One region of the Paenibacillus sp. JNU01 genome, then DNA from elsewhere that is predicted to be linked to it. Evidence: a T-box and tRNA genes for the amino acid it is inferred to sense, from the RefSeq annotation. Region 1 holds a T-box; the other regions hold tRNA genes.

The links. The T-box of region 1 lies ahead of argS (arginine--tRNA ligase). A T-box ahead of a tRNA ligase gene usually reads a tRNA of that ligase, here a tRNA-Arg.
Region 2: it encodes a tRNA-Arg, which carries the amino acid that the T-box ahead of argS (arginine--tRNA ligase) is inferred to sense. The anticodon was not compared.
Region 3: it encodes a tRNA-Arg, which carries the amino acid that the T-box ahead of argS (arginine--tRNA ligase) is inferred to sense. The anticodon was not compared.
Region 4: it encodes a tRNA-Arg, which carries the amino acid that the T-box ahead of argS (arginine--tRNA ligase) is inferred to sense. The anticodon was not compared.

What each region holds. Positions count from the first base shown of each region.
Region 1 covers NZ_CP169723.1:6,579,985-6,584,201, reverse strand. Annotated here, with positions in the region: gene NLBNIHML_RS28995 (ATP-binding cassette domain-containing protein) at 1-515, opposite strand, end outside; gene argS (arginine--tRNA ligase) at 521-2,251, opposite strand; T-box leader at 2,316-2,608, opposite strand; gene NLBNIHML_RS28985 (four-helix bundle copper-binding protein) at 2,791-3,126, opposite strand; gene NLBNIHML_RS28980 (CobW family GTP-binding protein) at 3,200-4,217, opposite strand, start outside.
Region 2 covers NZ_CP169723.1:2,510,254-2,514,470, reverse strand. Annotated here, with positions in the region: gene NLBNIHML_RS10940 (S8 family serine peptidase) at 1-174, shown strand, start outside; gene NLBNIHML_RS10935 (CynX/NimT family MFS transporter) at 300-1,529, opposite strand; tRNA gene NLBNIHML_RS10930 (tRNA-Arg) at 2,050-2,123, opposite strand; gene NLBNIHML_RS10925 (hypothetical protein) at 2,358-3,293, shown strand; gene tig (trigger factor) at 3,432-4,217, shown strand, end outside.
Region 3 covers NZ_CP169723.1:2,517,551-2,521,767, forward strand. Annotated here, with positions in the region: gene NLBNIHML_RS10940 (S8 family serine peptidase) at 1-706, opposite strand, end outside; gene NLBNIHML_RS10945 (class I SAM-dependent methyltransferase) at 1,090-1,860, opposite strand; tRNA gene NLBNIHML_RS10950 (tRNA-Arg) at 2,232-2,305, opposite strand; gene NLBNIHML_RS10955 (magnetosome magnetite crystal formation protein family) at 2,643-2,936, shown strand; gene NLBNIHML_RS10960 (hypothetical protein) at 3,104-3,460, opposite strand; gene NLBNIHML_RS10965 (hypothetical protein) at 3,492-3,791, opposite strand; gene asnB (asparagine synthase (glutamine-hydrolyzing)) at 3,985-4,217, shown strand, end outside.
Region 4 covers NZ_CP169723.1:4,204,342-4,208,558, reverse strand. Annotated here, with positions in the region: gene gap (type I glyceraldehyde-3-phosphate dehydrogenase) at 1-317, opposite strand, end outside; gene NLBNIHML_RS18320 (sugar-binding transcriptional regulator) at 424-1,449, opposite strand; tRNA gene NLBNIHML_RS18315 (tRNA-Arg) at 1,876-1,950, shown strand; gene clpP (ATP-dependent Clp endopeptidase proteolytic subunit ClpP) at 2,127-2,723, shown strand; gene NLBNIHML_RS18305 (stalk domain-containing protein) at 2,959-4,056, opposite strand.

The sequences.
Region 1 (4,217 bases):
AACGGTTCATCCAGCAACAAAAGACCACCCGGTCCAGCTAAAAGGGCCTGAATCAAATTTACTTTTTGCAATGTGCCCTTGGACAATAGGAGTAACTTCTGATCGATCGCGGTATCAAGATATAAAAGTTCGCTAAGTTCTCTTATCCGCCCACGTAGTTCTTCGGGGCGAATGCCCCGAATCCGTCCCATCTCCCACAAGTACTCCCTAGATGTAAAGGGTACACGTGGCAGGCCATCTACTGCATACTTTGCAGAACCCTTCAATGTGCGATGAATCGATCCTTTGTCAGGTAACAGAATACCCGCCATCATACGAAGCAATGTGCTTTTGCCCGAGCCATTTCTGCCAACAATCACAGCGCATTCGCCCTGTTTTACTTCCAGATTAATTTGATTCAATACTTGAGCAGTACCTAATCGTTTGCTCACTTGTTGAAGCAATATACCTCGGACTGATGAGTCTGGTGAAGCTTGATCCGACTTCCTGAAAAGACCACGTGTACTCCATGTCATTGGGATCACATCCGTTCTGGAGCTTGCACACCTAGCAAATGTAAACTGTAAGCGAGGCGTTCGGCAGTCCGTTTGGCCAATGCCACCCGGAAGGATCTTACATCAGATGACGCATCCGCAATCCGTTCGGCGTGATAGAAGCGGTTGAACGCCTGAGCGACATCTATTGTATATTTGGCAATGACCGAAGGCTCATTCCGATGAATTGCTTTTGCCAGATATTCGGGATATTCACCGAGCAGTTTCAGTAATGCCCAAGCGGTATCTCCGATACCGGATGAAGTGGTCACTTTTTCATTCTCACCATCCGCAAGGCTGGCGTTAGTCAGATGGTTTTCATTTTCTACACGTATCGCTTCTTCTGCCTTGGCAAGCACACTTTGAATCCGAGCATGGGTATATTGCACATAAGGTCCGGTCTCTCCTTCAAAACTCACCGCATCTTCCAGTGAGAAGTCCACATCGTTTAACCGATTATTGCGCAGATCACCGAAGATAATAGCACCTACACCAACAGCCTCAGCTACCTTCTGAGGGTTCTCCAGATTCGGGTTTTTCTCTTGAATAATCTGCAAAGCACGAGCGACTGCCTCATCCAACACTTCCTGCAAGAAGACGACTTTACCGCGACGTGTAGACATTTTCCGTCCCTCAAAACGCATTAATCCAAACGGGATATGTTCACATTTCGCAGACCATTCATGCCCCATCCGGGAAAGGACCGCAAATACCTGCCGGAAATGCAGCTTCTGCTCGCCTCCGACCACGTATAACAAGCGATCTGCCTTCATCACCTCATGACGATACACCGCCGTAGCCAAATCCCGTGTAGGATAGATGGTTGTTCCGTCTTTTTTGATAATCAGGCACGGGGGCATGTTCTCGTCCTCCAGACGTACCACGAGTGCTCCATCACTCTCTTCAAGTAAACCTTTCGCCTTGAGTTCTTCAACCACCGCGCCCATCTTGTCATTGTAAAAGCTCTCCCCCAACGTATGGTCGAACTGTACATTCAGACGTTCATACATCCGGTTGAATTCCTTCATGCTGACTTCCACAAAGAACGCCCATAACCGCTGCGCTTCTTCATCCCCTTGCTCTAGCTTGCGGAACCACTCCCGTGCCTCCATCTCCAGGGAAGGATCGTTCTCTGCCTCATCGTGGAAGCGCACATACAGTTCCAGGGACGTACGGATCGGATCTGCCTGCAATGCTTCATCATTGCCCCATCTTTTGTATGCTGCAATCTGCTTACCAAACTGGGTTCCCCAGTCTCCCAGATGATTCACACTTACAGAGGTATAACCCGCTTCGTTATACAACCGATACAGTGCTGCACCAATGACAGTAGAACGCAAATGTCCGATACCAAAGGGTTTCGCGATGTTAGGAGAAGACATATCAATCACGACACGCGAACCCTGACCAAGCTGAAGCTTACCGAATGCGGCATCTCCCAGTTCTTTTAGCAGATTCGGCGCGAGCGCCTCCCGATTAAAGCGGATATTTACATACGGCCCGGCCGGAGTCGCTTCAATTCCAGATGCCTGTAATCCCGTTGCGAGCTCAGTTGCAATGACTGCCGGTGCTTTTTTTAATGACTTCGCTAATGCAAAACAAGGGAATGCTGCATCCCCCATCTCCGCTTGTGGTGGAACCTCCAGTAATCTCATAACTTCTTCTTCAGTCAATCCCGTTAAAGGCGCAATATCGGCCGCAGCCTGCTTCATCAACATGTCAAACACTCCTTATCCATTCATTAGTGGCTGAAAATTAACACAAAAAAGCTCCCGTCTCTACATAAGAGACGAGAGCTGACTTAACAGTTCCCGCGGTACCACTCTAAGTGAACAGGTTGCTCTTCATATGCATCAACATGCATACCCGCAGAACCTGTTCCGCTCGATGCGTATAACGGTCGCAAGCCGAGTTACCCTCAGACAGATCTGGCCTATCCCCAATCGGGATACGTACATCTTTTCGGATAACCATCTCACGGGTGCGGTTCACACAGGTCATGTCATACCGGCTCCCACCTCTCCCGGCTCGCTGTCATGTATGGATCTGGCTACTCTCCCGATCATTGATATTCTTCGTTTCAATTCATTCCCATCATTATACATACCACGTTTAGACTTGGCAACCTGCATTAAAAATCCCCTACAGAAAGGCAATACACATAGGCACATCGTCTCAGATGCCTGTGTTTCACTACCTTCCCTTAGGGGACCAAGGTCATTATCGGTTTTTATTATATGTTCCAGTGAAATAGTAATTATGCTACTGCTGCCATCAACCGGCAAGCTTCTGCACATCTGCGGCAAGCCTCTGCACATGCTTGGCAGTGATCGTGGTTGTGTTTGCCACACTCTGCGGCGCAAGCTTCACAAGCTTTCACACACAATTCGCATATTTCAGCAATGAAATCACTTCCACGTGTCATCGCTTGTGCAGCAAAACTGCAGATCTCCGCACATTCCCGATTCAAACGGATACAATCACGCAGCATCGCCAGATCATATTCTTTCAGACTCGATATGTAACATACGTTGCAAGCATTCATGCACTCCAGGCAAGCATCGATACATTGTTGATATTGTTGTTGTGTCATTTAAAGTTACCTCCCAGGCAAAGTTTGCTATGCTTCTTAATACCCAGTTGGGAGGAATATTGAATCATCTAACTTACTTTATCGCTTCCAATTCCAGTAATTGGTCACGAATGACAGTTTGGTCAAAATGTTCACCTATAAACACAGCAACATTAGGGACATTTCCCTGAGGTGTGATCTTCATGTAGTCCGATTCACGGTAGGCATACTGGAACCAGAAGCGGCTCGCCGTGTCACTAAATGATAAAATACCTTTTGCTCGATACACATCACGTGGCAATGCGGATACAAATTGTTCAAACGCCTCGCTGTTCACCGGTTGACTGAAATAATGCGTATAAACCATGACATGTTCGTGTGATGCATGAGGAACAGCATGCTCGTGACTGTGGTCATGAACATGGCTATAGGATGCGTCATTATTCGTAGCATCGCCTTGAACCGACTGATGTTCATGTCCATGATTGCATCCATGTGTACCACAGGTTTCCGTATGCTCATGGTGAGCCGGCTTATCTGCTTCAGAAGCTGAATCATGCACATGCACGTCTGCCCCACTGCGAAGCAACAGATCCATCTCCACCTCACATTTGACTGTAGGAATTACAGGTGCGAAGCCATTCCATTTTGCCAAGAGCTGTTCCAGATCCTTCAGCTCCTGTGCACTCACCCGATCCGTTTTGTTTAAGAGAAGCACAGACGCACAACGAATCTGCTCCTGCATTAGTTTGAAGGTCTGCCCCTTCTGCTCCTGATACAGACCAGATAGATGTGCTGCATCCACAACCGTGATGAGACTTTTCAGTTCCAGTCGCATGTAGAGTGAGGTCTCCGTTACCGCATCCAGAATCTCCATTGGATTCGCCGCACCGGTTGCTTCAATAACGATCACATCAGGTGATTCCTCCTGAACGAGATCAGCAAGTTGCAATCCCAAGTCACCACGAACGGTACAACAGATGCATCCACCTAACATCTCTGTCATGGGAACGGTGGAATCCACAATCTGACCATCCAGATTGACTTCGCCTAACTCATTCATAACCACTGCGGGACGCAAACCCTGCTGTTGCCAATGTTCGATCAACTGA
Region 2 (4,217 bases), 2.8 Mb from region 1:
TATGAGAATGATAAGTTGATCGACACGCAAGAACTCCGTGCGGTATCACCTCTTGCGCAAAGTGCTGTGACTAAACTGTCCGGCAAAGCATCGGGTACGTATACGTATCGGGCCGAGTTAATTAACGCAGCTGGAGTTACCAGCACAGACACGATTAAGGTAAAAGTGAAGTGAGTTCTTCCTCATTGAAACTGAGTAATTTAATGAAGGAATTGTTCTAGCATAAACGGCCTCCATCCTGATTTTCGAGGATAGAGGCCGTTTTGTTTTAATTTATTTTTTGTTAATGAATGGTATGACTAACTGATCATCCGATTTTTACTGGCTTGAAGCCCTGCGATTAATAAAGCAATGGCCAGAATGACCTGAATGAGCAACGGAAGGGTCCATCCTTTTGTCCAGTCATGAAGCATGCCGAACAGTAGAGGTCCCACTGCCGCCAGCATATATCCGAAGGACTGGGCCATACCGGACAGGCTGGCAGCTTGCCTGGCATCTTTTGAGCGAAGGACGAAGAACATGGTTACCAGTCCAAACGAACCTCCGGCACCGATTCCAGCCAATGTGACGCCGATGGTAACGAGCGAAGCGATGCCACTTAATAATAGTGCATACCCGACAATTAATGAAGAGCACGTTATCGTGGTTAGAACACGCTGATTCTGCGTTCGGCCGGCCAGGATCGGAACGATAAAGGTAGCCGGTACACTAACCATCTGCATCAAGGAGAGCATCCACCCTGCTGAAGTGGGGCTGAACCCTTGCTCGGCGAGAATTTCGGGTAGCCAGGTAATCGTCGTATAGAATATTAGAGATTGCAGACCCATAAATAAAGTAATGAACCAGGCTAGTGTAGAGGTCCTTAGACGCACGGGTGTCCCTTCGCTCTGGGAGGTAACATATAACATCTGCTTGCGTCCTGCTGCGATCTGGGGGAGCCACAAGAGAAGCGCAAGTATGGACAACAGGGCCCACATACCTAACGAAGCGCGCCAACCCATAGATGTAGATCCGGCTAGGGGCACGCTCACGCCTGAGGCGATGGCGCCAAAAATGTTCATGGATACAGAATATAATCCGGTAACGATCCCCACCCGCAATGGAAAATCACGTTTGATCAAACTTGGCAAAAGCACGTTGCTTAATGCAATGCCGCATCCCAATATTGCGGTTCCGGTATATAAAGATAGAACGGAAGGCAACAAGCGTAATGCCATTCCGATGGTCACAATGATAACAGCCAATAGCAGAGCAGATTCGAGTCCTAACCGTTTGGCAAGACGTGGTGCAAAAGGAGAGACTGCTGCAAAGGCGAGCAAAGGTAGTGAGGTCAGAAGCCCGGCCATCGTATGGCAGATACCTGTATCTGAGCGGATCATCTCCACTACAGGTCCGGTTGCTGTGATCGGTGACCTCATGGTAGCGGCGATAACGATAATGCCTGCTAATAACAGGCCGAATCTTTTGGATGTCGAAGAATGTTCTTCCTCGGCATGGAGGGACGAGTGCTGCTGTATTGAAGATGACATTGATAAAATCTCCTGTTTTCTATGAAGTTGATATGTATGGATTGTTACATTATCCACTTCGCAAGCATAACATTCCGTGTCAATATTGAGCAATGAAATGAAAAAAGCACCCACAAGAATGCGGAGCTCTGACGATCATGGGCTGACAAACCTCTAACGAATCGCAGAGGTCTTATAGTAATGGATAACCGCTATGCGCAGATTCTAATGAGCCTCAGCAACGTTAATCAGGTAATTTACTGCAATCTGAGTGAGTTAATCCGCCGGAATGGTGAAATAAGCTCTCTAAAATTCGTTAGAACTCCATGATGCTGAAATTGGGTCTAATAAAGTGTACTAGGTTCGTTAGATCTTCGATACTAACAACGATATTAAGAAATGGTGACCCATGGAATGAGCTAATGCAAACATTTTGATGAAGCGACATAGATATGTAACGAAGCGAATGCTTCCCGACGAACCGTTGGGGTTCTCATCCCCAGAACGCAAAAAAACTTCCCGAAGGAAGTTCTCTTTTTTACGTCCCAGGAGGGATTCGAACCCCCGACCGACGCCTTAGAAGGGCGTTGCTCTATCCAGCTGAGCTACTGAGACATGGATTTTTTCAAGCAAAATTGATTTTATCATATGCATACAGGAATATCAAGCATTTTATTTTAATCTGTTTTTCGTATATGATATTTGGCGGCAGTAACGTTTTTTTCATTATATTTACGGTTATGTTAGAATATCAGGAGAACTCAAAAAATAGATCGACATTCGTTTTAATATATACATCTATTTAAGTTGATTCCAACTGGAGATTCAGGATATAGAGGAGGTGCTCCCATTAAGGAATCCACGACCCCGGAAACCGAGCATAACAACAATATTGTGCTGTTTCCTAAGACGCTGGACTATTACCAGATTCAATTGACAGTTATGCTTGAAAATGAACGGTATGGTGAAGCGATGAAATTGCTTCACTTTTTGCTGCAATGTCAGGGACAGGAAGAGCGCCATTATGATGAATGGCGGGCCCTGCTCGAATGGCTTCAGGCGGCGTTCCCTCAATATGAAGAAACCTCGCCTGCCATTCTTGAAGAACGGGAAGAGGAAGAAGAGATCAGTGAGGATGACATGGCACGGCATCATGCTCGAATGAAGCTTGAACAGGATGATGGATATGCAGATAAGATGCTTCGTACTGTAATGGAGGAGCCGCTATCCGAACAGACGATGCTGGCCTTGGAGCAGCTGGCCTATCTGGATCTACCGAAGATTGACGAGGCACTTACCCATTGGTTAAAAGACAAGACGCTTCACCCTTTGCTTCAATTTCGGGTGTTGCAAACCTTGCGTCGCCGAGGTGTTCAAGGTATGATCCAGTTTACGAGAGGCGAAGAGCAGGTTGAAGTCGAGATCGATACGGTGCCTCTTAAACCAGAGGAATTCCCGCTTCAAATTGTTCAGATTCTGGAACGAGTGGCAGATCAGACGGAGGTTCACGAACCTACGCTCTTTTACTTTGCCCAGGAACTGTGGATACAATATGTCATGGCGGTGTATGGAACCCGCGATTATATATCGATGCTGGAAGAAAATGATTCCATGACAGATATATGGGCAGCAGCCCTACATATGACCGTTGCAGACAGTCTAGGTGGTTCGCATGATGAGGAGAATACACGCTCAATGTATGCTGTGACAGGGGCGATGCGCTTTCGACTCGAGCAGGCTTATCGTTCCATGAAACAGTTTGTATCTGCCGGTTTGGACGGGTAATCGAGGCCGGAAACGTTTTCCTTAAACTCTATCAAGGGATTCCCCTTGAAAAAGAATCTAATCTTGTTTATACTAAAATGGTTATTTTGTACGTGATTGCCTACGTGAACATGTGAATTTTGGAGGGGAAAGTATACAATGAAAGCAACTTGGGAAAAGATAGAGAAGAACCTTGGGGTTCTTGAGGTTGAAGTGGATGCGGATCGTGTAACCGCAGCACTCGACAAAGCTTTTAATAAAGTGGTTAAACAAGCAAACGTACCTGGATTCCGTAAAGGTAAAGTACCACGTTCCATCTTCGAAGCACGTTTTGGTGTAGAGAGTCTTTATCAAGAAGCAATCGACATTTTGCTTCCTGAAGCTTATACAGAAGCAATCGACCAAACGGATATCTTCCCGGTTGATCGTCCTGACGTAGATGTTGAACAATTCGCTAAAGGACAAACATTCAAGTTCAAAGCGAAAGTAACTGTGAAACCTGAAGTGACTCTGGGTGAGTACAAAGGAATCGAAGTTGCTGTAGCAAAAGGTGAAGTAACTGAAGCAGACGTGACTGAAGAACTTGAGCGTCTTCAACAACGTCACGCTGAACTCGTTGTACTTGACGAAGGTTCAGCTGCTAACGGCGACGTTGCAGTAATCGACTTCGACGGTTCCGTTGATGGCGTACCTTTCGAAGGTGGACAAGCTGAGCGTTATTCCCTGGAACTGGGTTCCAACACATTCATTCCTGGATTTGAAGAGCAAGTTGTGGGTCTGTCCACAGGTGACTTCAAAGACGTTGAAGTGACTTTCCCAGAGAGCTACCATGCAGCAGAACTTGCTGGCAAACAAGCGGTATTCAAAGTGAAAATTCACGAAATCAAGCGCAAACAGCTTCCTGCATTGGATGATGAGTTTGCTAAAGATGTTAGCGAATTTGAC
Region 3 (4,217 bases), 2.8 Mb from region 1:
TGTCGTTACCAACAAAGTCCCATCCGCCTTTGTATGCTTCCTGCAAATTAGGATGCTCATAGTCAATCCCTGTATCGATGACACCCACTTTGATGCCATTTCCTTTGTAACCTAGATCCCATACTTCAGGTGCACCAATAAAAGGCGCCGTGTCTTTCATGTACGGGTTCACTTCATCGGTCTTAGGCGCTATTGTAACTTCAAGGTCAGGATATACGCTGACCACGCCAGGTATTTGAAGCAATTGTCCCACTTGGTTTCCTTTAAGCTCAATCGCTACACCATTTAGGGCATATGCATACTCTTCCAATACTTCATGTTTGATTTTCTTCTGAGTGAGGCTATGTACAAATGACTGTTGTTGTTGCTCAACTTGAGTCACAGCCTTTGTTTCCATAGAGGAGGTAAAAGATTTTCCGGAGAGGGTTGATTCACCTTGCGCTACTGCAACAGGTTTATTGGAAAGCTCAACGATCACTCGGGTGTTCTCTCCACCCAGGCCTTCCAGGCTTTTATCCAAAAATGGATCTGCGGCAAGTTTGGCTTCCCGTCCTGCAAGAATTTCTCTCCATTGTTTGGCTTCGGCTGTACTCGGTAAGTTTTCAAGCTGAATAAATGAATCTGCGGGAGCGGCTCCAGCCGCGGGGAGAATAATGGAAAAGACCATCAGAACACTTAATAACGTGGATATCAATCGTTTACTCAAGGCTTTGCCCCTCCTTTTAAATGTGAATACCTCACCAAATGATGGGTTCCTGCTGTTTGTGCGTACTGCAATACGCACTCCAATTTCACCACCTATCTGCAAGAAGATTGACCCTTGGTAAATTATTCTATCAAAATACCACATTTTCCTTCTAAATACTTACATAAATGATATAAAAATTACTTATATGGGTCTTGAGTATGATAAAAATATCTACTTGTAATTATTTGTCGTTCGAATATTTTATTTTTAAAATAATGCATCAAAAAAAAAGACCAAGCGCCTCTTTGTCAGCAAGAGAATCTTGGTATATGGTAAAGTTATTTAGTGTACAAAGCATAAAATCAATTCGGTTAACATCGATAACTATCACAAAATCAACTTCATTCCGGCTTCACGGCTTCAATACGCAGACGCTTGTAATCTGCATACAAAGCATCACTCTCCCAAAGTTTAGGCACCACGATCTGACTGGTTTCATGGCATATTTGTTGTATCTCATCATGACTGAAACCTTCAAAATAGTCTCCTCCAAAATGAGCCAACCATCCTACTATACCCTGCTCACCATCTTCCAATCTGGTAGGACGGTCATAGTGATAGGCATGACGTACCAGAAATCCGCCTTGTTCCAAAATATAGCTATATTCTCCGATCGACGGAAAATACCAAGGATTACGTTCAGAAGCACGAATGCCCGTGTTTCGCTCGATAACCTCTTCCAAGGCATTCACGATAGTCTGCACGTTCCCTTTACCACCGAATTCTGCTACAAATCGCCCTCCGGGCTTCAAAGATTTCCATATACTGTCCGCCACTAATCTCGGACTTCGCATCCAGTGCAAGGCTGCATTGGAGAAGACGGCATCATACTGTCTATTCGTCTCAAACTGATGACCGTCTCCTTCCACGAACTCAATTCCAGAGAATTTCTCCCTCGCACGGCGAATCATGTCCGGCGATGCATCCATACCAACAACTTCAGCTTCGGCCAGAGAAATTTCGTACGTCAAATCCCCCGTACCGCAACCCAGATCAAGAATGTATTCCCCTTTTTGAGGTTGAAGCCAAGAGATCAGGTTTTTGCCATATTCGGAGACAAAAGCCAGTTTGTTGTCATAGTCATCTGCTTGCCATTGATTTATTGATTTCATGGATACCACCGTCGCTTCCGTTATTGATATCCTCATTGTGGCACAGAATTGTTTATTATTTAAATATATAAATTCTATATTGTTTATAGGTATAACCAATAAACAAATTCGGGAGGGATACTCTCCTTCCAGTCGAGACTGCGAAGTGGTGCTAACGAAGCGAATTCTCCGACGAACCATCGGGGTTCTCTTCCCCTGAACGAAAAAAAACTTCCCGAAGGAAGTTTTCTTTTTTTACGTCCCAGGAGGGATACTCTCCTTGCAGTCGAGACTGCGAAGTGGCGCTAACGAAGCGAATGCTCCGACGAACCGTTGGGGTTCTCTTCCCCTGAACGCAAAAAAAACTTCCCGAAGGAAGTTTTCTTTTTTTACGTCCCAGGAGGGATTCGAACCCCCGACCGACGCCTTAGAAGGGCGTTGCTCTATCCAGCTGAGCTACTGAGACAAATATGTATTATAAATTTTCGGCGCGGTTCTTATTATACTCTGATTTCTATATTTTTCAATAGTTTTATAAAAAAATTAATAATTATACTTCAATGCGAGTTCCACAGGCATCCTTCGTAATCAAATTCGGAATTTTTGAACAACCTTTCTAAATGTACTTTCGGTATTATTCTCATACTCCATTCCCTTTAAGAATATGATTACTTGAACCAGGTTATATTGAGGAGATGGGGACATTTAGAGCAAGATTAACATAAGACATGTTCAATGTTAGAATTGCTGGGTAATCTTTTGCATACATACATTTCAATGATGCATTGAAGGAGAGAATCGTCATGAGACAACTTTTATCAGCCCTATCCTACTTTAGTATTTTCTTTGCCCCGTTCCTGTTTCCAATCATCGTATGGATTGTTGCCAAGGATGCTTACATTGAGGGACATGCAAAACGCGCCTTATTCTCACATGTATTCCCCTTTCTTGCTGCCATCCCGCTATTTTATTTCTTCGTGACTGCACATAGTTTGGGTTCAGCCGTCGGCTTTGTCGTTCTATTCTTTGTGATCTACGGATTAAGCTTTGTATATAACGTGGTCAAAGGGATTCAAGTGCTGCGTGAGTACGCTTGATCACCTATCCGCCCGGACTGACTTGCATAACAAAACCCCGCTGTTTATTAACAGCGGGGTTTTCCAGTTGCAGCTGTGGTTAGAACAATTCGTTTACTATCGATGTATGGTCGACATGGAACTCCTATTCTGCCATCCATCAATCCAACTTATACAAACGTTCCCGGTTAAGCCTTTCCGATCAGATAACGCTGAAGCGTTGGACCAAGCAAACCAAAGGCAAATAACTCATTTTGAAACTGAGCCTTATCTTCCTCCACCGTCATACCATCGCTGTTCTCAAAAGCGGTTTCTGTCGCCTCTTCAAATGCGGTGTGCATATTATTGTTATACCAGTCGATCGCTGAATCAGAGTGATTGCGTACAATCCGAACGACTTCCAGTGAATTTCCAGGTTGAGTAGAGGCCACGTATACAAGTAATGACGGATCTCCGGCATTTCCAGGTTGTACTTCCACTTCTGCACAAGATAATCCATCTACCTCGGTTAATCTGCGTATTTTAGCATCTTGAATGGCATACATTGCTCATCGCGCTCCTTTTCTTTTGTGCTTATCATGTCGTTTGTTCAATCTGGTATCGTGTCTCCGGTGTGCCTAATCGGTAAATCTCCCGATACACCTGCTGTAATATCGTTTCATACGCCCGGTTTACGGACTCCTCCGGTGTATCTGGCCATGGGAACACCATGCCAGGAAAGGCCTCTTCCTCCTTTTCCTGCATGAGGCTCAGCAGTCCCAGTAAGTGCTCCGCTTCCTGCGGCGTTGCCTGAATGATCCATTCATACGATGTTACCGACGGATCCGGAATAACGGAGCGGCCCATGACAGACACATAATACTTCATACTGTCCATTGCACGTTCTCTCCTTCACAGGCATGTTTAGGTCGTTGTCCCTAGAACTAGTTTCCGAAGAGGACAGACATTTTATGCCTGCTTTCGGCATATATTTGTTACGACCTCTGACGAAAAAGACAACATTTGCTGGTTGCCCGTAATTAAGCAGCCCTACGGATGAATGACTCGACCAAGAAAGGATGAACAAACCATGTGCGGTATTACCGGCTTCATACAGTGGAATCGGGATCTGACCCAGGAATCAGAGCTGCTAGTCCGTATGACGGATAGCTTGTCGAACCGGGGGCCCGACGCTTCAGGTACATGGATCTCCAATCCTTGTGCCTTTGGACATCGGCGTCTTAGTGTAATGGACCCCGAGAACGGGGCACAGCCCATGCATGCGTTACAGGGAGATACCTCCTATACCGTCGTGTATAACGG
Region 4 (4,217 bases), 2.4 Mb from region 1:
TCAGCTGCTTCTTTCGTTGTGAAGAAACCAGTACATTCCAGAACGATATCTACGCCCAGGTCGCCCCAAGGAAGTTCTTCCGGGTTACGGTTAGCCAATACTTTAACTTCTTTGCCGTTCACTTTGAAGAAGCCATCGTGTACTTCAACATCGCCATCGAAGCGACCTTGAGTTGTATCATATTTGAGCAAATGAGCCAGCATTTTAGCGTCAGTCAAGTCGTTGATTGCTACTACTTCAATGCCCTCTACATTTTGAATACGGCGGAATGCCAAGCGTCCAATACGTCCAAAACCGTTAATACCTACTTTAATCATGAGTAAGTTCCTCCCAAGTTTTGATTAATTTTTTATGAAACTTATATATTCAAGACAGACGGTGAAGTCCGTCAAGACAACAATAGTTGTGTTGCAGAGTAAAACCTTATTCCATTTCAGCAACGATGACTTCGGCAGCTGCCTCATCAATAATCAGAATATCTTCCTGACCAAATCGCAACACGGAATGTATAGCAGCAGCTTTGCTTTTGCCACCTGCGATTCCAATCACAACATCGGTTCGTTCAATATCCTGTAGTCGCATCCCAAGTGTAAGCATGGTATGTACCACCTTACCCTGATCGTTAAAGTAATAACCGAAAGATTCAGATACCGCTCCCTGCTCCTGAAGTTCATCTATGATCTCCGTCGCAAGTTTACGTCTTGTCGCCATCTCCACGGCATCACCAATTCCATGAATAACAATCCGCGATTTTCGAATCAGCTGCAGAATCTCCTGAACACTGGGGTCCTGGATTAATGATTCATAGGCATGATCACTAAGCAAATCCGGTACATGCAGGAGTTTATATTGCGCTCCTACCCGTTTTGCCATCGTGGATGCAATCGTATTTGCCTGAATTTCAAGGCTTTCTCCAAGTCCGCCGCGTGCCGGTACGAACCAGACACCTTTGAGCGATGTTGGCGGAGTCAGTTGCTCTGCGACTTCGGCCGTTGTTGATCCGCCAGTAACGGCGACAACGTCGTTGTCACTCATGATATTGCCGAGAGCCTTCGCTCCGGCTCTGCCCAGTTCCCTTTTGGCAAATGGAGATACGTCCGAATCACCAGGAACCACAACTACCTTTTGCAGACCGTAGGCTTGCTTGATGCGCTCTTCCAGCTCGGATAATCCGAACAACTCTTTGGCTACGGGCTCTAACTGCTGCAGCAAATCATACCCTGCCTCGCTGATCTTCATTCCTGCACTGTCAATTTCAATAAGTCCCTGAGCCTTTAACAGATCGGTCTCAGCCCTCAGAACCCGCTCGGTCATCTGCATGGAATTAGCTAACGTTCTCCGTCCGATCACATCCGATAACATGATCTGCTGCAGAATCGTATACCTCTTTTTCAAGACATCCATGAGATCAGGCAGAAGCTGCTTTTGTACTTCTAAAATCGTTCGCATGCTTTCCACTCCCGCAAGTTCTCGTTCCAAGCTCTCTTTCGTGGCCCTAAAACGTCCCGGGTTAACTTTTTAAGTCCCACGTCTATTCTACCTAAAACTGACGTGACATGCAAGTGTTTCAACGTGTTATTTCGACACACATTCAGCGATTGTACGCGCCTATTTTCACAATCCTAGACTTCCATGATCAAGGACTAGCTCACGCATACCATATATAGAAGAAACAAATGAATTCCATCTACATATCGCTCAGAATACATTTCATCGGGCATGTCCAAAACCTCTAATAGCATTTACTTAAATGCACTCTTTATCCACTCTTCTTCATCATGATCATTTTTAGGTTAATCCAAACCAATACACATCACGAATTGCTTGCAATTAAATATTTCATGAGCTATAATCATTATTGCTGTCACATAATGTGCGCCCGTGGTCCAATGGATATGACGTAGGCCTCCGAAGCCTGAGATCCAAGTTCGATTCTTGGCGGGCGCGCCACTTTTATTTAACAGCTCATAACCCTTTTAACCAATGAAACCGGAAAGGTTTCTTTTTTTTGCAAGTTAGTTTGACTTTCTTTGACTTTTTGTTTGGAATTGTTTATTATGTGGGTAATACGGTAACAGTTTAAATATAAGCACCAATAACATTTACATTCCGAGGAGGTTTTTCACGTGAGTTTTATTCCAATGGTCGTTGAACAGAGCAACCGGGGTGAGCGCGCCTATGACATCTACTCCAGATTGCTGAAGGATCGTATTATTTTCCTTGGTAGCGATGTTAATGATGTAGTGGCTAATGCCATTATGGCACAGATGTTGTTCCTGGCTGCGGAAGATCCGGAGAAAGACATTCACTTATACATCAACAGCCCAGGCGGATCGATTACAGCCGGTATGGCCATTTACGATACAATGCAATTCATCAAACCGGATGTATCTACCATCTGTGTAGGTATGGCGGCTTCCATGGGTGCATTCTTGCTGAATGCTGGTGCAAAAGGGAAACGTTTTGCGTTGCCTAACAGTGAAATCATGATTCACCAACCGCTTGGTGGTGCTCAAGGTCAAGCTTCGGACATCGAAATCCGTGCTCGCCGCATCCTGAAAATGCGTGATACCTTGAACCGCATCATCTCTGAGCGTTCAGGTCAACCACTGGAGCGGATCGAGAAAGATACAGATCGTGACTACTTCATGAGTGCTGCTGAAGCTGCCGATTACGGTATCATTGATAAAGTTATTGAAAACGTGGGTTCTCAAGGCATCTAATATGCTGCCTGGAGACTAGCGGTAACTTCACAGGGCGGGCTTCACCGATATATAGGTGAGCCCGCCCTGTGCTATTTCCAACTAAACAGGCAAATATCACACCCGTTAGTGGAGTGCGTTGCCTGGATAAACAAGAATCCCCCGTCAAAGCAGGATGACGGGGGATTCTTGTTATTATTTTTCATGAGAAGAATGTGATATAAGTGCTTTTGCTTAAAAGTTACCCTACGCGAACTTACTTGTCTGATGTTACGTTGCTAAACGGCTCTGTGCCCTTAGGCAGAACTTCCTTGTAAGTGAACTTCATTTCAGGGAAACCTTCCGCGTACGCTGTATATTCATACAACTGGAAGAACACAACTACGCCCGTTGGTGTCACATAGAAATCCTGGTCTTTATTTAACCCTTTGTAGCCTTCCAGGTATCCACCGCGGGCTTTCAGTTGCTCGCCCACTTTTTTACCCAACGTCTCGCGCATGGTTTTGTTATTTTGCAGCACATCATCTAACGTAAGCTCCTTGCCTGTGTCCAGTGCAAAGGTGTGTCCCGTACGGGTTGTCATGCCGTGTGCTCCTGCATAGTCCTCATAACGTTGAGTGATCAAACCTAGCACGCCGTTCTCATTGTAGGTCACGACATACGAAGTTTCAAATGCATATGGACGTTTTGCGGTTGCCCCGCCGAATTCAGTGGTTTGTTTTTTGAAAGCAGCAACAGCCGTATCCACTTCATCTTTGAGCACTTTGTTGATGGCCGCTTCAGCTTCTTTGCTGGCAAGTCCACTCACCTGCGGATATTGTACATCCACCTCCGCATTCTTCACAGTCACGTTTACTTTTGTCGATTTTACCTGCACATTATTTTGCTTCACTTTGCTGAGTGTCAACGTTTTGGTTTTGCCATCCCAATTTCCCTGTACACCCAGATAATCTCGCATTGCCGAGAATGGAATATATAATCGACCCTGAATCAATTTTGCTTCCACCTGAGGGTAATACCCGTTAATATAGACGTTTGGTTGTCCATCCATCAGGCTAACGGTCATCGCATTGTTGGCTGCTGTTACCGTATATGACTTCGTTTTAGCATCATATTTCAACGTTCCACCCGCTACATCTTTGACTGCTGTCAGCGAGACCCAAGTCGATCCACCTTGAAGAAGTCCTTTTTGAGTCAGTGTTTTCCCACCCGATTTCAGCGTTACCTCAGCTGGGGTTGTCACTTTCGAGGATACAGAAGCCGCCTGTACCGAACTCTCCTGCCATACCGAACCACTACCTACAATAATTCCTGCTGCAAGCAACGCACTTGTCCATTTTTTCCATGATGTCATATATAAAACTCCTCTCTGAATTCACAATTAGGTATCATTGCGTATGTAATCCTGACCTGATCGCATATCTCATACGCTCACCTCTCTATTATAATTAACCCAATTTCGGAAAGGTTTACAGCTCGAGTTACAATGTTGATGAATATCAGGCGGAAAATATA